DNA from 4 places in the Colwellia sp. BRX8-5 genome. Region 1 is predicted to be linked to each of the others. Evidence: predicted binding sites of a transcription regulator. Region 1 holds the regulator's gene; each other region holds the start of a gene.
The links. Region 1 encodes LexA, which represses DNA repair genes until DNA is damaged. Its sites were predicted from a motif close to TACTGTATNNNNATACAGTA; they were not measured.
Positions count from the first base shown of each region.

Region 2: the regulator LexA is predicted to act here: its motif matches at 2,817-2,836, upstream of recA (recombinase RecA).
Region 3: the regulator LexA is predicted to act here: its motif matches at 2,552-2,571, upstream of H4J62_RS09935 (YebG family protein).
Region 4: the regulator LexA is predicted to act here: its motif matches at 1,922-1,941, upstream of H4J62_RS08475 (DUF4007 family protein).

Region 1 covers NZ_JACGVR010000002.1:141,168-147,109, forward strand. Annotated here, with positions in the region: gene ctaD (cytochrome c oxidase subunit I) at 1-403, opposite strand, end outside; gene coxB (cytochrome c oxidase subunit II) at 415-1,971, opposite strand; gene lexA (transcriptional repressor LexA) at 2,537-3,172, opposite strand; gene H4J62_RS02185 (alpha/beta fold hydrolase) at 3,249-4,067, opposite strand; gene H4J62_RS02190 (DUF6942 family protein) at 4,443-4,973, shown strand; gene H4J62_RS02195 (ATP-binding protein) at 5,094-5,942, shown strand, end outside.
Region 2 covers NZ_JACGVR010000028.1:11,897-17,838, forward strand. Annotated here, with positions in the region: gene mutS (DNA mismatch repair protein MutS) at 1-2,546, opposite strand, end outside; gene recA (recombinase RecA) at 2,884-3,921, shown strand; gene metA (homoserine O-succinyltransferase) at 4,381-5,328, shown strand; gene metH (methionine synthase) at 5,388-5,942, shown strand, end outside.
Region 3 covers NZ_JACGVR010000012.1:13,800-19,741, forward strand. Annotated here, with positions in the region: gene H4J62_RS09920 (chemotaxis protein) at 1-449, opposite strand, end outside; gene H4J62_RS09925 (response regulator) at 446-811, opposite strand; gene H4J62_RS09930 (M48 family metallopeptidase) at 1,338-2,048, opposite strand; gene H4J62_RS09935 (YebG family protein) at 2,107-2,472, opposite strand; gene dbpA (ATP-dependent RNA helicase DbpA) at 2,649-4,064, opposite strand; gene H4J62_RS09945 (alpha/beta fold hydrolase) at 4,086-4,784, opposite strand; gene moeA (molybdopterin molybdotransferase MoeA) at 4,820-5,942, opposite strand, start outside.
Region 4 covers NZ_JACGVR010000009.1:52,107-58,048, forward strand. Annotated here, with positions in the region: gene H4J62_RS08470 (AAA family ATPase) at 1-882, opposite strand, end outside; gene H4J62_RS08475 (DUF4007 family protein) at 884-1,840, opposite strand; gene H4J62_RS08480 (DUF4007 family protein) at 2,197-3,030, shown strand; gene H4J62_RS08485 (hypothetical protein) at 3,043-3,516, shown strand; gene H4J62_RS08490 (hypothetical protein) at 3,532-5,942, shown strand, end outside.

The DNA of each region.
Region 1 (5,942 bases):
ATGTAGACAAAAGAATCCCAAAAGCAAAAGGTAGAATCCAGAAGCTCCAGTTATTCATACGTGGTAAGGCCATATCTGGAGCACCAATCATCATAGGTATCATCCAGTTAGCAAACCCGGTAAAGGCCGGCATAATTGCACCAAATACCATGATCAAACCATGTACGGTTGTTAGCTGATTGAAAAAATCAGGCTCCACTATTTGTAAACCGGGTTGGAATAACTCGGCTCGAATAACCATGGCTAAAGCGCCGCCGGTTAATAGCATAATAAAAGCAAACCATAGATATAACGTACCTATATCTTTATGGTTTGTCGTGTACAACCAACGTTTGATGCCTTTCATTTTATGGTCATCATGATGATCGTCGTGCGATTCTTGTTCTATAACGTCTGTAGTCATTTTATATCCTCCTACTTCGCACTAGCAGCATCAACAGCTGCAGGTTGTACTAAATCACCGGTGTTATTGCCCCAAGCATTACGCTCATAAGTAACAACTGCCGCTATTTCGGTTTTAGTTAACTGACTACCAAAAGCAGCCATAGCAGGGTTTTTCTTACTGCCATTAATAACCATATCTATATGCACAGCAATATCACCCAGTGCAATTGCACTACCTTTTAGTGCTGGAAATGCCGGAGGTAAACCCGCACCAGAAACTTGATGACAAGCAGCACAAGCTTTCATGTAAACTTGCTCACCCATAACCATCAGTTCATCTTCGCTGTACACTTTAGTTAGATCTTCTACTGGGGCTTCTTCAGCAACCATTTCAGCAACTGCTACCGGTGTTTCTGTGTCATTGCCTGATCCCTTAGCAGCACCTTTAACATCAGCGGCTTGTACGGCATCACCGGTATTGTTACCCCAAGCATTACGCTCGTAGGTCACAACTGCAGCAATTTGCTTCATACTTAACTGCTTACCATAAGCTTGCATACCTGTACCCGCTTTACCATTGAGTACAATATCAATATGCTCGGCAATACTACCCGTAGCAACTGGACTTCCTTTAAGTGCAGGAAATGCAGGAGGTAGACCAGCACCAGAAACTTGATGACAGGCAGCACAGTGGGCAATATAGGTAGTTTCACCCAAGGTCATCAATTCATCCATTGATGCGGAAGCGTTAAGAGATGCTTTCTCAGCAGCAGCGGCTTGAGCGTTGAGTTGGTGTTGTTCATCAAGCCATTTTGCATAGTCTGCTTCAGACTTTACTTCGACAACAATTGGCATAAAACCATGGTCTTTGCCACAAAGTTCAGCACACTGACCTCGGTATATCCCAGGCTTGTCAACTTTTGTCCATGCTTCATTAATAAATCCTGGGTTAGCATCTTGCTTTACAGCAAAAGCAGGTACCCACCAAGCATGAATAACGTCGTCAGAAGTGATTAAAAATCGTACTTTTTTATTAACTGGAATGACAAGGTGTTTATCAACTTCGAGTAGGTAATTTTCACCTTTGACTTTATCGCCAGCATCAACATTAAGGTGTTTACCTTCTTGTGTTTCATACTGTGATCTTGGCGTCGATAAAACGGAGTAGAACTCAATATCTTGATCAAAATATTTGTAATGCCATTTCCACTGAGAGGCGGTAACTTGAATGGTAACGTCAGAATCGTCGTTATTTTCCATTTCAATCAGTGTTTTTGTTGCTGGTACAGCCATAGCGATAAGAATGACAATGGGAATTGCTGTCCAGAGGATTTCTACTTTTGTACTTTCATGAAAATCTGCTGATTTAGCCCCTTTGGATTTTCGATGGAAAACCATTGACCAAAACATAGCACCAAAAACGACCACACCAATTGCTACACATATATACATTGCGAGCATATGTAGATCGTAAACATCTCTACTTACTTCTGTTACACCCTTGGTCAGATTTAATTGCATATCTGCCCAAGCTGAACTGGAAAGAACACTCCCCAACAACAGCCAACCTAGGTTACGTCTTTTCACACGACATCTCCTTCACCCTATAAAAGTTTAAAACTTGATACCTAGGACAAAACACATCCTTTAGTACGGATTTTTATTATTTTCTTAGCGATTTTGTTATCAACCAGTTAGCGTCGACAACATCGCCTTATATTTATATTTGTACACATTCCAAACTAGAATTACTTAAAAGTTGATCTGGGTCAATTTAAAAATCGAGCTATTTTAAAATAAAAACCAATAAAAACAATAGAGTATCAACTCTAATACAGGCAAAGGCCTAATAACAAAGGGCTGTAGCCGTAGTATTAAAAATAAACAGCTGAGTATAAATACGCGTATTGTAAAAATTGATCTTGGTTGTTTTTTAATCAGAGAAAGATAAAGTTGTTTGAATGGGCTTTAGAATGAAAATTATTCTTAGTAAAGAGAAAGGTTTGCATGAAAAGAATACGAAAGGTTAGAAAAGCAAACTTTAGCCTATTTTATACACTAAAGTTTGCGGAGCAGTTTTACATATTTAATACTATATTTGTTAGATAAATTGGCTTAGTTACCACCAAGTTTATTGGATAGGTTAACTTAATTACATCCAGTCTGCCGAGCGAATAACGCCAACAGCCAACCCTTCAATATTAAACTCTTGATCAGACAAATCGACTTTTATAGGAGAGAAGTCATCATTTTCAGCATGTAAGTAAACGATGTTACCTTCTCGTTTATAACGTTTAACCGTAACATTTTCTTCGACACGAGCAACAATTACTTGGCCATTCTGTACATCGGTCGTTTGATGAACCGCTAACAAGTCACCATCAAGTATGCCGATATTTTTCATGCTTTCGCCATTAACTCTCAATAAGTAATCAGCAGCTGGGTGGAACAAATTACCATCAACTTTGTAATGATCTTCAACATGCTCTGCAGCTAAAATAGGTTCACCTGCAGCCACTCTGCCGATTAAAGGTAAACCGGCTTCTTCCATTAACTTCTCAGTCAAACGAATGCCGCGAGAAGTACCTGGCAACATTTCTATATAGCCTTTTTTAGCCAAAGCTTTTAAATGTTCCTCTGCTGCATTTGCTGATTTAAAGCCAAAAAACTTGGCTATTTCAGCACGCGTTGGTGGCATGCCCGTATCGCTTATTTTGTCTTTGATCAGATCAAAAACTTGTTGTTGTCGGTTCGTTAGAGGGCGTAATTCGCTGATTTCATTTAGCATAGGGAGCCTGTAAATTTACACAGTTGTTACTGTGAGTATATACAGGTCGTTAGTAAAGGCAAGTTTTCTAGTCGAATTATTTTTGAAAACTCCCTGATTTTAAATAATGGATAACTTGTTCGATAACTTTTTCGTTTTTCATCATAAATGGATGGGTCGTTTCCATTTCAATGTGATCATTCATACCATCAAGTTTGGTACTAGCAACCGAAACTTTACCATCATCTTTATCAGGAATAAGTGTTGATAATATCCAATTAATACTTTGATTACCGGCAATAACACCCAAATCAAAATTAGCATTGCCAAGGTTACTAGGGACACTGAATTCGCCGGTACCTAATTGCATACCCGCATCACCATTGATGAAACTAAAACCAGGTGTATTTTTTAGTTTATCAACAACTTCACTGCCTTTGTTTGGTGGACCTAGCATCACGACTTTATGTAAATTAGGTATTTTATGCATACTTAAATATTGGCGAACTAATATACCGCCCATTGAATGGGTAACAAAGTTAACTTGGCGATTTTCACAAATTAATAGCGCTTTAGAAATCACTTTTTCAGCCAACTCTTCTATCGAATAATCTCTAGAAGGGTAGTTGATATTTATCACAAAATATCCTTCTGCTAACAATCGTTTTTCAATAGCTTTCATGGAGTTAGCCGAACGTGCAAGCCCATGCAGTAAAATTACACATTCACCATTAGCTAAAGAATCTGCTGGCTCTTCAAAAGAAGCTTGAATTTTATAGCCACGTTCAACCGAAGTATCTAAGCTTTCTTGTTCAATCATATTTTTTAAACGAGTTTCTGCATCAGTAATTTTTTTACTAAATTGTTCTTTAAGTAGCGCTAGGTCTGACTTAAGTGCTGCAATTTTTTCATTCATAGCTGCGCTCCATCATTTTTTTTTAGAATTCATTATTGATACTGTAGTCATGTTAAACAGCAGCTAAGCAATATATTTTTAGCTGCCACAAATATAAAATATAAAACAGTTTTCTCCAACAAAATTTGAAACCATTACCCTTGTAATGTCATTTTTTTCGATAAACTTCTCGCGTGGACCTTTAAATAGCCATAGAAAGCTATACGATATTAACATTTTATATTAGTTATCTGTTAGACATTGATAATCTTCAATCGATCTAACTTTACCAGTAACTACATACATTCAAGCAAAAAAATTTTAAGGACGTTTTACTTGTCTCGATTATAAATTTACAATTCAACATACCCCCCACGTAAAATGAGTTAAGTACCATTGAATGTTATTGGTTTAGGTTGCTCAAACTTTAGCGTCGCCGTTTATATTGGCAATAAACCGAGTATGCTTGAATATCAGCAATTATCTTGTCTATCGCCGCTAACCTTGGGCGAAATAGAGATGGTTAATCAAGCTTGTGGCAATGGTTGGCGGAAAGTTTTCAATGTTTATGCGAAGCTGCTTTACGCACTCGATAAAGAAAAATTCGCTTACTCAACACTTGCGCCAACTTGGCAAAAATATCGAGAGCGATTTTTGCTGCAGCAAGGCTCTCAAACGGCTTTATTATTTTCTCCGCCTCAGTTATCAACCACTAAGCAAACTCTGCATATTATTTGTGGAAAAACCTACGCCAAAAATTTGTTAGCGACAAATCAACTAAACGCTAATTTCACTTGGCTAGATGAGCAATTTGCTATTGATAAAGCTAAAAATTTAATTGTGTGTCCCTATTTTGATTATCGGCAATTGTCGAATGCTAATATTGAAAAATTAGCCTTTTTACTCAACGATATAAATAGCCAGTGAAAGCTGGCTATTCATTTATATAGTGTTAAATTAATGTATACTATATTTATTAAAGGAGAAAATAATTAGCCTCATGATTAGGCAACATACTAAACGTCACTTTAATATTGGATCACATCATTGCTATATTTTAATAAAAAAACACTTTTATTTATTACAATAATTTTAACCTTATTACCCTATGCAACGATCACCAGCACGCTTGATATTTCCTCTGCTTTTTTGCTATCACTTCCTACTATATTATTACAGGCTACCGCAGTATTCTTTGTTGTTCATAGCTATTTACAGACCAGATCACGTTCATTAAAATTGTTCTGGCAGTTTTTCTCTCTCGCTATTATCATTGATCTTATTTCGGGTGTTATCTTCGCAGGTAACTACATAAACACCCCCCCGATCCTGCAAGATTTTTTCTCTTTGTTCAGTTACTTTTTTATCTTACTGGCCATAGAAACCAACCCGCATCTCAGCGAAACGCCACTCAATAAATACATTGCGGGTCGAGTGCCAGCACTATTTTTTACAGTCACCTGTTTTTGTTATTTCGTACTGCTGCCAGAAGAGTTTTCAAAAGCGTTAGATCACAGGTTATTACCGTCATTATTATTTCATATCACCATTTCTGGCCTCATTTTTATTAGACTAATCAGCTGTGTTATTTTTTGTCATGAAAAATTTTGGCGCGCTATTTATTGGCCATTAGCCATTGCCTCATTAGCTTTGTTAGTTGATAACACTAATAGTTATTTTCTTCTTCAAGAGCAAGCCCTTTATAAAGACAATTATACGAACAGCTTAATAGCGTTAATCCCATACTGTGGTCTTATTTTTGCCGCAAGTGCATCATTAAACATTCAAAGACCGACCAAACCTATTTCAAAAGATACCTTTCCCGAATTTTACATTTTATTGCTGGTGAGTATTATTTTTAGCATTCATATCGTTGGTTTAGAAGTTGGGGCACAC
Region 2 (5,942 bases), on a different contig from region 1:
AATGCTTGTTTGGGGGTTAAATCGTTTACATCAATTGATGACAATGACTCGAGTACGGGGTGAGTGTTATCAATAAATGAAAGTTGCTCAAAGGGTTGTTGTTCGACATTGATAACAGAAGGAGCTTGTTGTCTTTCCAGTTCAGCCAAGCGTTGTTTAGCCCGTTGAATAACGGTCTTAGGCACACCGGCAAGTTGTGCAACCTGTAAGCCAAAGCTCTTACTTGCAGCGCCTTCTTGAACGGTATGCATAAAGACGATGGTATCACCATGCTCAACCGCATCTAAATGAACATTAACCAAGCTTGGTATCTGATCGGCTAACAGGGTTAGCTCAAAATAATGACTAGCGAATAAAGTAAAGGCTTTAGTTTTAATCGCCAGCATTTCAGCGCAAGCCCAAGCAAGAGATAAACCGTCATAAGTACTGGTTCCTCTGCCTATTTCATCAAGTAACACTAAACTTTTTTCTGTTGCATTATGGAGAATGTTTGCGGTTTCTGTCATTTCAACCATAAAGGTTGAACGACCACTCGCTAGGTCGTCAGAAGCGCCAATACGGGTAAATATTCGATCAACCATACTAATGTTTGCCGCATCAGCAGGGACATAGCAACCAATATGAGCCAATAAAACAATGAGCGCTGTTTGACGCATATAGGTTGATTTACCGCCCATATTAGGACCCGTAATGATCAACATCTTACGTTCATTATTTAAGGTAACAGGATTAGCAATAAAGGGCTCACTAGTCATTAACTCAACGACAGGATGACGACCGGCTTTAATCTCAATACCGTCATTTTGGCTTAGACTTGGTTTAACATAATTTAGGCTTTCTGCGCGTTCTGCAAAGGTATTTAAAACGTCTAGTTCTGCGACAGCTTGAGCAAGTAATTGCAGTTTTTCTAAATCAGGTAACACTAAATCGAACAATTCATCATATAAACGTTTTTCTAAGGCGAGAAACTTACTCTGTGCGCTAAGCACTTTTTCTTCGTGTTGCTTTAGTTCATTGGTAATAAAACGTTCGTTATTTTTTAAGGTTTGTCGGCGAATATAATCATCAGGTACATCGTTCGCGGCAGTACGACTCATTTCAATAAAGAAGCCATGAACCCTGTTATAGCCTACTTTTAAGGAACTAATACCGGTACGTTCTTTTTCACGCGCTTCGAGTTGGGCAAGAAATTCAGTTGCTCCATCACTTAAGTCACGTAAGACATCAAGTTCTTCATGATAGCCTTTGGCAATAACGCCACCATCACGGATAAGAACGGGTGGGTTTTCAACTAAAGCATGCTGTAATAAGTCGTGTAAGTCGGGTATTGGAAAGCTTTTTGACGCTAATTCAGTGATATGTGCTTGCTGACAAGTTTGTAAATGTTGCTGAAGTTCAGGCAATTGATTTAAAGCATTACGTAAACGAGCAAAATCTCTTGGACGCGCAGAGCGTAAGGCAATGCGAGAAACAATACGCTCAATATCACCAAAAGATTTAAGTTGGCTAAATAATTCAGTCGTTAAATCTTGTGACAATAGTTCACTAATTGCATTTTGACGTGCAGTTAATATGTTTAAATCACGTAAAGGAAAATGTAACCAACGTTTTAGTAATCTAGAACCCATTGGTGTCGCTGACTTATCTAATACCGATGCTAGGGTATTTTCAAAGCCACCTTGTAAGTTTTGCGTGAGTTCTAAATTACGACGAGTTGCCGCATCTAAAATGACACCAGAAGCAGAAGACTCACAAATAATGGCTCGAATGTGAGGAAGCGCACTGCGTTGACATTCTTTTACATATTGAAATAAACAACCAGCGGCCATTAAGCCTAATGATTTATCACCAACACCAAAGCCAGAAAGTTCTTTAGTGCCAAATTGTGTATTTAGTAAATTAGTAGCTGTGTCTAAATCAAACTCCCATTCAGGTCTTCTTCTTAATCCTTGATAGCCTTTTAGTAACCCTGGCACTGAGAACGATTCACTGTAGAGTAATTCAGCAGGAGATAAACGCTGTAGTTCAGCTTGTAACTGTTCAATGGTATTTGGCTCAGTCAGTACAAAGCGACCACTGGTCATATCAAGATAAGACAGCCCAAAGCGTTGCGATGACTTATTATTACCTTCACTTACCGCAACAATTAGATTGTCATGCTTATCAAGTAATAATGCTTCATCACTCACCGTACCTGGGGTAATAACTCTAACAACTTTACGTTCAACAGGGCCTTTACTGGTTGCTGGGTCACCAATTTGTTCACAAATAGCAACAGATTCACCCAGTTGTACTAATTTTGCTAGATAATTTTCCACCGCATGATAGGGAACGCCTGCCATAGGTATTGCATTGCCACCTGTCTTGCCGCGAGCGGTTAATGAAATATCGAGCAAATCAGATGCTTTTTTCGCATCATCAAAAAATAACTCGTAAAAGTCACCCATGCGATAAAAAATTAAAATATGAGGGAACTCAGCTTTAATGGTTAAGTACTGGCGCATCATAGGGGTGTGTGAGGATAAGTCTAAGTTTGCTGTGGTCATTTCTATGCGGTAACTCATAAGTTCAATGAAAGAGTAAGGTGGCAATTATGTCATAACTGGCAAATTTAGACTCTATTTATTTAACTAAAATTTTTACTGAATACGATAAAGTTTAGGCAAGGATTTTACCGTGATAATATAAATAGTAACTTTTTGATGAGTAATAGTTAAAAGTTATCGGTGCTTGTTATTCTTTTTTTTATCAATAACTTATAAGTCACCTTGTTTTGTTTTTGATAATATAATTAAAATAGTTGTAAAAAAGCTTGATACTGTACGGTCATACAGTATACTTGCTTCATCAAAACGAAATCTTAGCAACATCGGCGGAACAAACATGAAAGACGATAAAGAAAAAGCATTAGCAGCAGCATTAAGTCAAATTGAAAGACAATTTGGTAAAGGCTCAATTATGAAGCTTGGTGATAATAACACCATGGATGTTGAAACCATTTCTACAGGTTCATTGGCGCTTGATGTTGCACTCGGTGCGGGTGGTTTGCCACTTGGGCGTGTTGTTGAAATTTATGGTCCTGAATCAAGTGGTAAAACAACGTTAACGCTTGAAGTTATTGCTGAAGCTCAGCGTAACGGTAAAGTTTGTGCCTTTGTTGATGCTGAGCATGCACTTGACCCTATTTATGCTGAAAAGTTAGGTGTTAACATTAACGAATTACTTGTTTCTCAGCCTGATACCGGTGAGCAAGCATTGGAAATTTGTGACATGCTAACGCGTTCAGGTGCTATAGACGTTATTGTTGTCGATTCTGTTGCTGCACTTACACCAAAAGCAGAAATTGAAGGCGATATGGGTGACTCTCATATGGGATTACAAGCCCGTATGCTTTCACAAGCAATGCGTAAGTTGACAGGTAACTTGAAAAAATCTAATACCATGATTATTTTCATTAACCAAATTCGTATGAAAATTGGTGTAATGTTTGGTTCTCCTGAAACCACAACGGGTGGTAATGCACTTAAGTTTTATGCTTCTGTTCGTTTAGATATTCGACGTATCGGTGCTGTAAAAGCAGGCGACGAAATTATTGGTAACGAAACCCGCGTAAAAGTGGTTAAAAACAAAATAGCGCCTCCTTTTAAACAAGCAGAATTTCAGATTTTATATGGCGAAGGTATTAACAGCTTAGGTGAATTAATTGATTTAGGCGTTTTGCATAACATGGTTGAAAAAGCCGGTTCTTGGTATAGCTACAATGGCGATCGTATTGGCCAAGGTAAAGCAAATGCGGCTAAATCTTTAGCAGAAAAACCTGAAATGGCAAAAGAACTTGATAAGCGTTTACGCGACTTACTGTTAATTAAAAGTGTAAGAGCAAGTGAAAAACCAGCTAAAGAAGAAGAAGCTGTAGAATAAACATTACACATTACACATTAAACATAAAAGTTTAAACAATTATTAAGCCACTGTATTTACAGTGGCTTTTTTATATCTAATTAGTGACTTTGCTCTCTTATGCTATCGTTATTTAATGTGCTATATAGTATTTTACCTAAGCATCTTTACTGCCCAATACCCCCCGTTTATCTACGTAGCACTCTATTAGGCTAGTTCCACCAATATTTACTCGCTAGGGTTATAGATGACAAATAATATTAACGTAAAAAACATTATAGACGTCTATACGTTTAGATGTTGACATAGCTAAAAATCCACGTACCATAAAATGATAATATTTATATATCCGTTATCATTCGTAGTGCTTGAGTTAGTCGAAACCTGTATGTTGATTGGTAGCCAGAATATAAGTTAATAAATGAAAGTAGAGAACGAAGTGTTCATGCTTGTTTGACATTATTTGATTAGGTAAACGCTATGCCCATTAAAATTCCAGATTTATTACCTGCTTTGTCTATTTTAGGTGAAGAAAATATTTTTGTAATGTCTGAGCGTAGAGCGGCAAGTCAAGAAATTCGCCCAATGAAAGTCGCTATTCTCAATCTAATGCCTAATAAAATTGAAACAGAAGTTCAAATATTACGGGTATTGTCTAATACACCTTTACAAATAAATGTCGATTTTGTGCGTATTCACGCCAATGAATCGAAACATACGCCGAAAGAGCACTTAGATAATTTTTACCGCCTCTTTGATGACATTAAAAATACTCAATACGATGGCTTAATTATAACCGGTGCACCATTGGCGTTAATGGAATACGAGAAAGTAACTTTTTGGGATAAAATTTGTGAAATATTTGATTGGGCTGAAGAAAATGTCACCTCAACAATGTTTTCTTGTTGGGCTGCTCATGCCGCTCTATATCATCACTATGGATTGCGACGACATTTAAGAAAAGAAAAATTATCTGGTGTTTTTCAGCATAGCCCCATCGACCAAAAAGAACAGCTTACCCGCGGCTTTGAAGAATTTTTTAATGTCCCACACTCACGATTTGGATATATTGATAAGTCTGATTACCTATCAATTCCTGAATTAAAAATTATAGCTGAATCTCCACAAGCAGGCGTTTATGTGGTCGCGAGCAAAAATAAACAACAAGTCTATTTAACCGGACATCCAGAATATGACTCAACCACGCTAGATGAAGAGTTTCAACGTGATCTTAAGGCTGATGTTAATGCAGTTATGCCCAATAATTATTATATTGATGATGACATAACAAAAGTGCCACACAGTTCATGGCGTAGTCATGCCAGTTTATTATTTACTAATTGGTTAAACTATTATGTTTATCAGATCACACCGTACAAGCTAGATGCAACAAATATTAAAGCAATACACCCAGACGCAGAAATATAAACAGTGTCGGATATATCTAGTCATTAAATTAAGTTTGAAAGTAAAAGTAGAGAAATCGTATGAAAAAATCAGCATCATTTAGTCGTCTTGAGCAACAAATACAAAAAAGAATTCTTATTTTAGATGGTGCTATGGGGACGATGATCCAAGCCTATAAATTTGAAGAACAAGATTACCGAGGTGAACAGTTTGCTGATTGGCATCTTGATGTCAAAGGCAATAATGATATGTTAGTGCTTACACAACCCGAGGTAATTAAAGCTATTCACTATGAATACCTTGAAGCGGGTGCTGATATTATTGAAACGAATACTTTTAATGCCACCACGATTGCGATGGCAGATTACGATATGCAGTCGTACAGTGCGGCAATCAATTTAGCGGCGGCACAAATAGCCCGTGCAGCAGCGGATGAATTCACCGCTAAAAACCCTGATAAACCAAGGTTTGTTGCCGGCGTTTTAGGGCCAACGAACAGAACATGTTCTATTTCACCCGATGTTAACGATCCTGCTTATCGAAATGTGACTTTTGATCAATTAAAAGATGCCTACATAGAATCAACGAAAGCACTGATTGAAGGTGGCTCAGATATTATTCTTATTGAGACTATC
Region 3 (5,942 bases), on a different contig from region 1:
TGATCGGATATTGCACTTTGTGAACCCGCTAATAAACGCGGCGCACTGTAAGACATTTGATTATCTATTTGTTTAGCAAAAACATTTAAGAAGGTGGTGGTTAAAATAGAGCTTAAGTCGATAATTTGTTCTTCAACAGATAATTCATCAGGCTCATAGCCCAGTAAATCTGCAAGTCGATCAGAATCTTTTGGCTTGTACATAAGCAGTGCTTCACCGCGAATGCCTTCGTAACCAAAGAAGCCTTGACTTACTACCGCAGCAGAATTTTCATCACTGTTTAACGAGTTAAGCAGGCTTAGCGTACTGACTTGTTCAATACTAGGTACTTTTAAATAAACAAAGGTATTTAAGTATCGGGCAAGTTGGTCACTTGCTTGACCCATAGCAACATTAATTATTTCTTGTAAACAATCTTGCTGATCTTCATTTAAGTTGAGGTTGCTCATAAAAAACCATGATTTCTTAGGTTAGTGTTAAGGACTTCTAATTCAACTGGTTTACGTAAAAAAGCTTTGGCACCGAGTTCAAGTACTTTACTTTGCATTTCTGGTTGTATATCGGCTGATATAACAAAAATTGCCGGTGTAATGTTTTCATCTTTTAGGGTTTGGAGTACACCTAAGCCATCTAGAACAGGCATGGTGAGGTCTAGAAATAGAATGTCAAATACTTGACTGCGTAAAAGTTCAACAGCTTCTTGACCATTTTTTGCTAATTGTGCATTAGCTGATAGTTGCTCTGGTAAGCTACGTAAAACTTGTTTACGGGCCATATTAGAGTCATCACAAACAAGAACTGAAAAGCTCATGTAATGGGTAATCCTTTATTTTTTTTATTTTATGGCGTTAATCTACCTTAAATAAGCGGTACTGTTAATTAATAAAGTACAAAATGCTGATTTTTTATGCTTTTAATGACGATCTCTCTAATAATTGCACAATATAACAACAAGCTAATAATAATACGGTCAAAAATTAGTGATAATTTTGCCGTGATACTTTTATTTTTTTACCTAATTAGAAGGTGATTATTAGGTTAATTAACACGATAGACATTATTGTCGAAAGGGTATAAATCGCAATAGCTTTCCAGCTGTATGTTTTGAATTTCATCATTTATCTCTTCATCTATTGATTATAACAATGGCTAATAAATTGTCATATCCTGTGAATTTAAATTAGTATTCAAATACTAAGCGATATTCGTGCCACAATATAATGTAAGTTGAAGAAATTGTTGATAATTTTATTAGTCTAATACTGAATTGATTTTATCTTCTTTATAAAAAGATTTATTTGTTCGCTCATTTATCCCCTACGAGGATATTATGACCATTAAAGAGTCGGCCATTGTAATTGGTTTTGGTGGGATTTTAACCACGTTTTAGCTGAAGCGTAGTTAGGGTAGTTAAGCGCAACTAATTGCCAAAACTTAGTTGAATGATTCATGTGCCTAAGATGACAAAGCTCGTGAACTATTACATAATCGATAATCCATTTAGGCGTCATGGCTAATAAAGAACTGAAACTCAGTTCACTTCTACTATTACAGCTGCCCCATCTAGACTTATATAATCTGACTTTAAACGATTTGGGTAAAACACCAATTTTTTCCGCATAATGAGATAAGTTTTCATCAATATAAGCATAAGTTTGCTGCTTTAACCAAGCTTCAAGTTGTTGCTTTACATATTTATCTTGGTTCTTTATATCATCAGCTACTTTGATTTTTAATTTACTAGCGAGAGTCGCTATGATGATATCTTGATGAAGCGTTATTTCTGGAAATAGACCATAATGAATATCAAGTGTTTTAAGTTCGCCATTAATAAGCAATTGGCTATCTTTTTGATAATGATTATTTTGAGTGGCAGGTTGTGCGTTTTGCTCGGCAATTTTTCTGTGCAGCCAAAGGCTTTTTGATTTAACAATGTTCGCTATATCATCTTCAGAAACATATTTTGGCGCACGGATTATAATTTTTCCGTGCTTAACTTGTAAGCCAACCGTTTTTCTTTTAACGCTACGAATGAGCTGATATGACAACATAATTCAATATTATCTAGTGTTAAGTAAAGATAAATTCAAACCAGTACAGCGCACTTTATTTACTTGTGCTCGCTTTAGCCTTACGTGGCGCTTTTACTTTTGCTGTTGCTTCAATTTCTGGCGACGAGTCAGTGCTATTTACTGTTTCAACTGGTGCTGTAACGTTCTTTTTAGCAGCAGTCTCTGGCTTAGCTTTCTTAGCTTGCAAAGCAACAAGCACATCTTCACGATTCTTAGCTAGATAAATACAGAGTTCTTCACGCACTTTTTCATCAATATTAAAGCTGCTGGCTTCAAACATCTCGGCTAAGCTGTCAGCCATATCAAGCATTTTGTCATACTCGTCTGCTGCTTTTTTATCCATGAATGTTTCTACCTCCACACCTTGTCTAATGACGACAAATCGACTTTCAACTGCCATTTTTTTTCCCTTATAGGATCAATATTACGCTTGATGGTTTTATCATATACGATTTAAAACCGCTTATACAATCAAAATTAACTGTACAAAACAACAGTATCATACGAGGTTTTCATTAAAATACAATCATTTTATAAAACCTCGTTATTGATAAATACTGTTTTAACCGATAGTAACTATAGTAATCTTACTCTAAATTTACGACCTTTTAACTTGCCATCACTAAGTTTTTTAAAGGCTTGTTTGGCAAACTTTCGACTTACAGCTACATAAGCCCAGTTATCTGATAATTGAATTTTTCCCACTTCGCTAGCTGAAATAGTTTTATCGCCAGTTAGAGCGCCAAGGATATCGCCCGCACGTACTTTTTGCTTTTTACCGCCATCTATTTGTATTGTTGCCATTTTCGGAGAATACACCGAGGCGTTTAATACACTAGCGTCTGGCAGTAATTCGCCTTCGATAGTTCGGTCAAGGTAATCTTCTAATAAACCTATTTTGTAGCTTTCTTTTTCACTGAAAAAAGAACAAGCAATACCTGTGCTACCCGCTCGGCCTGTGCGGCCAATACGGTGTACATGAATTTCGCTATCACGAGCGATATGATAATTAAATACTGCATCTAGCGCATCAATGTCTAAACCACGCGCGGCAACATCGGTGGCGACTAAAATTGAAATACTTTTATTGGCAAAGCGAACTAATACTTCGGTACGATCTCTTTGCTCTAAATCGCCATGTAAATCTTGAACATTAAAACCGTAATTACGTAGTTCATTGACAACAATTTGTACGTCTTTTTTGGTGTTACAAAAAACGATGCTTGATTCAGGTTGATGCTTTAATAACAATAAACGGATACCGTCGATACGCTCGCTGTCATTCTCTACCTTATAAAAATGCTGTGATATGGTGCTTTCTTCGTGATTCCCCTCAACGGTTACCTTGGTCGGTGATTGCATTATTTTTTTAGCAATATCGGCAATTTCTGCCGGGTAAGTTGCACTAAATAATAAGGTTTGTCGTTGTTGAGGAATTTGGCTAATAATAAAGTCAACGGAGGCTTGGAAGCCCATTTCTAGCATACGGTCGGCTTCATCGAGCACTAGCATATTCACATCGTCTAATTTCAATGTGCCTTTACCTAAATGATCTTCAATTCTTCCTGGCGTGCCAACAATGATATGAGCGCCATGCTCTAAAGAACCGACTTGCGGGCCAAAAGGCATACCGCCACAAAGGGTCAATATTTTTATGTTATGGATGGCACGGGCCAATTTACGAATTTCTTTCGCTACTTGGTCGGCTAATTCACGTGTTGGACAAAGGATCAGTGTTTGAATACGAAAACGTTTTACGTCTAGTTTTTCTAAAACACCTAGGCCAAAGGCAGCGGTTTTACCAGAGCCTGTTTTACCTTGGGCAATAACGTCACCACCGGCAATAATAGTTGGCAAGCTTTGGGCTTGAATGTCGGTCATCTGTTGATAACCCATAGACTCTAAATTTTGAATTAACTCAGGTTTGAGTTGTAAGGTGGAAAAACTAAGCTGGCTCAACGGGAATTCCTTGGCATAAAAATAATACGTCATTTTACCTTGTTTAAATGCTTATTACTCGATAAAAAAACGAATCATATTGCCAGCACACTTTTCTGGTTGTTCAAGCGGTAACATATGGCCGGTGTCGGCAAGTGTTATTAAAGAAATCAGCGGCGATTGCGTTAAAATAGCGGTAATGCGCGTTAACTTAACCAGCGAGTCATTATCACCAATTAAGAACTGAATGGGGATGGCAAGCGTAGGAAGTTTTACTAATAAATTCTCGCGTTGGGTGGTCACTGTTAATTGATGGATAAGTGTTTCCTTACCCAACTCAATATCCATTGCTCGAATACAGTTAATGATGCCTTGATTGTTGTGTTTGCTTGCATGCAGCAGTGCAGTTATACGTTTGCTGGTGATGCCTGAGTAACCATGCAATTTAACATAAGCAATCGTGCGGCTGCGCTCTTTTAATTGAGCAGGTGGCAACAAATAAGACATATTAGAAATAAGCAGTAGTTTGTTAATTTTATTAGGATATTTCAGCGCAAAAGCCGACGCGATATATCCCCCTAAAGAAAAACCCGCTAAATTTATTCTTCCTACTGGGAATTTTTGTTCAAGCGCAGTGACTATTTTATCAATACTATTTTCCACGGGGATGGCAATGTGGATAAGCTCCACATTTTCAGGTAAGTAAGTGATGCAAGCCTGCCACAGACGTTGATCGCACATGGTACCCGGTAGGCAATATATTTTAATCGTCATATTGTGTGTTCATAACAAGCTAAAAATAGATAACGCTACTGAATAACATCATCAAATAGTTGCACGTTAACCATTTCATTAGCGGGAACGTTGCCTTGGTTTGCCGGTAAAACAATATAACAGTTGGCCGTCGACATGCTGGTTAAAATTCCTGAGCCTTGACTACCTGTACTGGTAACTATCATCTCGCCTTGGTGATTGGTTGACAATATCGCCCGTTGAAAGTCCATGCGTCCGGCGCGCTTATTTAATTGGGTGGCTGTTTTTACTTTTAATAGCGGTAACTTTTTAGCTTGGGCATGCTGTAATTTTAACAACGCGGGTACTGCCAATTGATGTGCGGTGACCAAGGCTGAAACAGGGTTGCCGGGTAAGCCAAAAAAGTAACTATTAGGTAATTTTCCAAAAGCAAAAGGCTTACCGGGTTTCATGGCTATTTTCCAAAAACCAATTTCGCCTAATTGTTCAAGTATCAACTTAGTATAATCGGCGTCACCTACAGAAACACCTCCTGAGGAAATTACAACATCGGCTTGCTGATCGGCTTGTTCAAATGCAGTGCGTATTGCTTGTTCATCGTCAGCGATAATACCAAAATTAATCACCGTAACATTCAGTTTAGTCAACATCGCAATTAATGCATGGCTATTACTTTCATAAATATCACCGTCATTAAGGACTTCGCCCGGAGATTTTAATTCATCGCCGGTTGCTAATACAGCAACAGTAATTTTACGATAGACTTCTACTATTGGTACACCTAAAGATGCCAGTACACCAATATCTATCGCCGAAAGTTTTTTACCTCGGCTAAAAACGGGTTGGTCTATTGCGATATCTTCACCGGTAAAGCGAATGTTATCGTTAAATTCTCGGTTTTCTAGGAATGTAATGCCGGTATCTTTTGCTTGGCAGTTCTCTTGCATTTCAACGGTATCACAACAACTTGGTAATTTTGCACCTGTCATTATACGAATACATTCACCGATTTTACATTCACCTTGAAAAGGCGCGCCAGCCATTGACCGGCCAATCATAGTTAATGTATCGGTCGTTTGTAAACTTGCCCATTTAAAGGCATAACCGTCCATAGCTGAATTATGATGAGGAGGAACATTTAATGGGCTCGAAATGTTGCGAGCTAGCACACGATTTAAA
Region 4 (5,942 bases), on a different contig from region 1:
TAACAGAGGTACTTTTCGGTCAGTTTGAGAGGGAAAGTAACTAAGTACTGAAGAAATTAAGCTATCATTCTCTTGAACTAATTTTTTTTCTACTTCGTCTGTCTTGGCTATTGAGTCACCAATTAATACCAACGATTCATCAATAGAAGGGATGTAACCCATGTCGCGGTAGCGACCTTGTACTTTAGCCCAATCTTTTTGAGCTGAAGCGTTCATTACTTTAGAATATTCACTAAATGCTTGATGCAAGAAGCCAATTAAAATTGCAGGCGTTTTAGATTTTTGAATAACATCAGCAAGGTTTTGAAAAAAATATAAGTCTTTATTTTCTCTTGATTGATAATCTAATGCTTTCCCCATTTCATCTAATAAAATGATTACACCGTCAGATTTAACACCCTTATCAAGTGTTGAAGCAATTAGTGTGAGACATTCATCATCGTTTAATTGAAAAATATCCTGTTCAATAAATTCATGTTCTAGTGTTTGTAAAATAGAGCAAGTAATAGTTGCTGAAGGGACATTTAAACCACAAACATGCTTTACAACTTTCCAACCTTTTTTTATATTGAAGTTTGATTGAAAGTCCTTTTCCTTAGAGCTAGCTGTTAATTTTGCATTTGCATAGTTTCGTACATTTTTATTATCAGACAGTAATTGCGTTAAGAATAGTGCAATAGTTGATTTACCTGTGCCATAAGGCCCTGTGATGGTAAAACAACGTTGTTCACTTTTAGTGAAATCTCTGCTGATAGTATCAAGCACATTTAAAGCGGTACCATGTAAGATGAAGCTATCTATGAAGTCTTTATAATTAAAAGCGTCATTATCTAGACGAGTAGAACTCTTGTATTTTTGGTTGATATCAATCAAAGATGACATTTCATTCAACTCCATAGTATTTATTTAGAATTTTAATCGGGTTCTTTATTAAATTAATGGGGCATGAAATTTGCCTCAAGCCTCTAGAATCAACCCAAGTTAATCCACCATTTGTAGTAAGCTGAGCATCATCAAGTTTTTGGCCAAGACCATGTTCTGATAATCTAAATATTCTACCAGGGGAAAATGGATTACTTAGTAAAGAGTCAAAACCAATAGTTAATTCTTCTGTCTCAACGTTAACGTCCTCTAAATCAATAGTTAAATTCATAAATCTAGCTACAGCATAAATGAATACTTCGATAGGTAAATCTTGTTGTTCGCGAAGAGGACTTGTATAAAATCCATTACCGTTGTCATTAATTAAACTTAATTCAGCTAAAGGAGATGAAAAATGATCTTCGTCTATTTTAATTGTTTTAGCTGAATTAGCTTTTCTTTTTCGGCAATAAGTATGCAAAAAACAATCAAGATCTTTCTTTAGACTTTTATCCGTAATACCATCATTTTGACAAATTCTCTGAGCATCTTCGACAAAGTCGAATAAATATTTTTCTTTTTCAAAACTTTGCACATGTGAAAAGTTAAAAAAATATCGGTATGAAGTTAAAGATTCGTCATCAAAGTTAAGTAAAAAATGAATTAACCAAATAGAACCTTTCTGTTCTAAATACGGATCTTTCCCCTGATGTATATCAAAATCACCAAAAATATAATTACCCAGTTCGGTAACCGAAGGGACTTTATTTACTTTATCGTAAATTACACTAGTACAATCCGACCAATAACGGATGGCATTTACCATATTTTTACCAACACCGAGTTCTATCACCGCTTTTTCAACATCCTCATTCTTAGACGTTTTCAAAAAATGGCCTGAATTCATATGGTTAACAGCTTTGTAAAGCCATCCATATCTTAAAGGGAATGTATCGTGTCCGGAAAATTTTGCTTTCATTGATTCGAGAGTCTCTGGAGAAGTTGTCCAGAAGAGATGGTATTACTATTTTCTTTATTATGAAAGTAAAAACTGAACTGTGTCTGTATATAAGAACAGTTTATTTAGGGTAAGTCTTTATGTTGATGACTCTTTGTACAAAACTACAATAAATGCTTTGATTTAACATGATGTTACGGTTAAGGTGTAATGATAATATTTAAATAATTGGATGGAGCCGATGATATTTATTTTATAGCTAAGATCTTATCCTCCCTCCCTCTCTAGAAATCGTTCATATGCTCTGTTTACTAGTTTTATTTAGTTTTTATTTGAAACGTTAATAAAATTGTTTGTTACTTATAAAGAGGTTCTTAATGGCATTAATTAGCAATAATAAATTTTCAATTACTAAGTGGCGGTTAAGTACCGGCCTTAAAATGTTGAAAGCTAATCCGGATATATTTACTACGCAGGCACAAAGAGTTGCAATGAGAGAATTCATTGCCGGCTCAGCAGTAGTTAAATCAATTAATGGCTGGATGCAATCAACACAGTTATCAAAAAATAGTACTGGGTTGTCTGAATTAGGACTGATTATAGAGCAAAACGACTCGCAACTGGATAGATCTGCAACATGGTGGGCAATACACCTTCAATTAACCCTTTCTGATAAAGGGGAGCCTTACAATACACTATTTAAAAATTTAGATTCATTTACTAAAGAATGGTTAAAAGAAAAAGATATCAAAGATAGGATGTATGAAACTCTTGATTCATACGCTGAAGCTAGTGTTGACTCAGCTTATGATGGAGTGAAAAAAATATTTTCTTCTGATAGCCCTCTTATGGATCTAGGTTTAGTTGAATATAGGGTATATGCAGAAGCTACAGAAATAAAATTAGGAACACCTAAAGTTACGGATGAAGCCATTATTTATGGGTTATCTTTAACAAGGTTTACATTTTTTAAAAGTAGACAAAGTATTGATTTTAAACTTTTAATTGACACTGGAATAAATAACTACTTATGCATGTCTAAAGTTGATTTTAAGAAAAATTTACAAAGAATGAGCCAAATGAATCAATGGAAAGAGTATTTTGGATTTGACCAAGCTGCTGACCTTGAATCTATTACCTTTAAAGAACTTTGCCAGCCGAATACAGCTTTAAAATTATTACTTCAACAAGGAGATGACACTTGGCTATAGTGTCTTAATCATATGGATTTAGCATTTTTACAAAAACTAATAACTGAGAATATTCAAAAGTACCATCTAAAATCTCATTTAAGATATATAAATATTTGTTTTTCCAGTAAAGACCTTAAAGTGGTAAATGAATTAACTAGAGCTGTAAGGATTGCATTACCGGGTTATCAGATTTGGGATGATCCATCAAATCATGTTGCACCTGATTATGGTGTTGGGCGAAAAAAGTTTTTGAGTGAAGTAAAAAAATACTCCTCATCCAACGGACTAATTATTCAAAAGCCGGAACAGTGGTTTGTTAATTGGCAACTCACTGATAAGCAAGCTTTTTGGTCTGATAGGTCTCTAAGTCATGGATCTAGTAATACTATTATTGTGTTTGCGGATAGTGATGAATTTAGGAAGCAAAATATTAATTATTATAAAGAAATAAGAATTGATGGCATTAAAACTTCTTTATGGCTACCTATTAAAGCTACCAACTAGATAATTGAGATAAATATGAATATTCACGATATTGTACAAATCCATGCAGACCAAAGTCAAGCTGCTGTTGTACTGGAACAAGAACTTAATAATTCTTCTTTAGTTGGTAGCTACAGTCCAACTCAAGCTTCAATAAAAGTTTTTAAACATATATGTAAAGCTGTTCTTCCATCAGCTTTTAAAGAACAACGAGCATTAAATATATATGGCAGTTATGGTTCGGGGAAAAGTCACCTTTCTGTAGTGATCGCACAGCTCCTTAGGGATGGTGCTAGTACATCTTGTTTTGAACAGTTTAAAAAACGGTTAAATAATATAAAAGAGCAAGAGTTATCAACTCAATTAGAACAAGTCTTTTTACCTAACGATGATACAGATTCACGCCCCTACTTATTAGTGTCTTTGTATGGTTCTAATACTCCGTCAATTGGTGCAAAATTAATGGAAGGGCTTTTTGATTCAATTCAACGCCATCCTGAATTAGATATAAAAAATATATTACCTGACACAGAGTTTGATGTCTGCTTAAAAAGATGCAAAGAGATAATTGAACATAGCCCTGAACGAATGCGTGATGACTTGACATCTATTGGTATTGATAATTATTTAACTATTGATGAACTAATGTTCGGTTTGGAAGAGCATCAACAATCGGCATTAAATGATTTTCTCTTTTGGCATAAAAAAGTATGTTTTGGATCTAGCTTTAATATAGCTGCCGAAGGAGGAAAGAACTTTATTGAAGCCTACTTTGAAGCCGGTATCAATTTATCTACTCATTATAATTATAGTGGAATTGTTGTACTTTGGGACGAATTTGGTGCTGCATTGGAAGATATGATTGCTAACCCAGCTAGAAATGCTGGTCAGGAAATAATGGAACTTCAACAATTTGTTGAAAAAGTTTGTGCTCCTGACAATGGCCACACAATATTTTTAGGTGTAACTCATGTTTCATTTGAGGAATACGGTGATCGCACCAGTGCTAATGATGTTGTAAAAGAGAGCCTGTCCAAAATATCTGGTAGGTTTAACACGCCGTTTAAAATAGAGCTTAATGCGTCAGAGGCTGAGGGGTACCATTTATTAGGTATGCAAAAGTCATGGACTCAAAAAGGCAAAGAGCTGACGTCATTGGAATCAATCGAAAAGAATAAGCTCATTAAACAATGTGTAAAGTTAGATGTATTCAAAGAACTATCTGATCAACTACCTTTAGTTGTTGAAGAAGTTTATCCTTTGCATCCGCTTATGGCGGCAGGGCTATTTAACCTTTCAAATTTGGCGCAAGCAAATAGAACTGCTCTTACATTTTACAGAGATAATGCAAGTGAAATAGTTAATAGAGAGATTGTGAATGGTGAGCTTTGGGGAGATGAATTAATAAGGTTACCTAGTCTTGTTGATTATTATCGAGATAGTTTCCGTAAGCAAACACCTAGTGAATGGAGAAAGTATGAGCTAGCGATCTCTAACGTTGTGAACGATACCGATGGTAATAATAAACAACGTAAAGATATTATTAGCTTAATATTTCTTTCTCAGGTACTAGGAGAAAACTTCAAAGCAAATGAAAGTTTATTAAGTTGTGCATTATACAGTAATGGAAGTAATGGACTACTTGAACACTTACAATGGTTAAAAGTTGCAGGTTTAATATGGAAAAATAGTGTCACTGATATATGGACTCTTGCAGGGGAGGCAGGGATAGATATTGAGGTAATGATCGAAGAAGAATATGAGCATTATGATAAAAACAACATAGAAGGGTTACTCTCTGAGAATAAAGCAATGAGAGATGATTTATTTCCTGCATTAGGCCGCCATAACCTTGAACCCGCATCTTCAGGCATAGTTCGTTCGTATGAGCTAGAAATGTTAAAATCATCGTTTGCTGCATCTGATATTAAAAACCCTAGCTCAACAGTTAGTGCAAAAGTCTATCTAGTCTTGGCTGAAAAAGAAATAGATGCAACTGCAATAGTGCACAAAATAGGTTTAATAAAGCCCCAACTAAGTTATTTTTGGATCCCCTTAATGGGAATCGAATCAGAAGTTTTATTAGAAAATAATGAAACCTTTTCATTAAAAAACCTTTTAGTTAAGTACTTAGCAATTCATAATATTTTAAAAAAATCAAAATCATTAACTGAAGACTTGATACGTCAGCTAGAAGCAAAATGGGAATATAACAGACAATCAATTATGAACATGCTGTCTAGTTTATATGGTAGAAACGGCCTCCAGAATGGTAAGTCTGCTATATATAAAGCGGGTGATGACAATAAGTTGCACAGTGTAAGTTGGCATAATTTTAAGGCTATTTTACAAAAAGATATAGGTCAATCGTATCCAAATGAAATATCAATAAGAGCAATGAACCTAAATGTATTAACTGATGAAAAGTATACCGGAAGCTCAAAAGT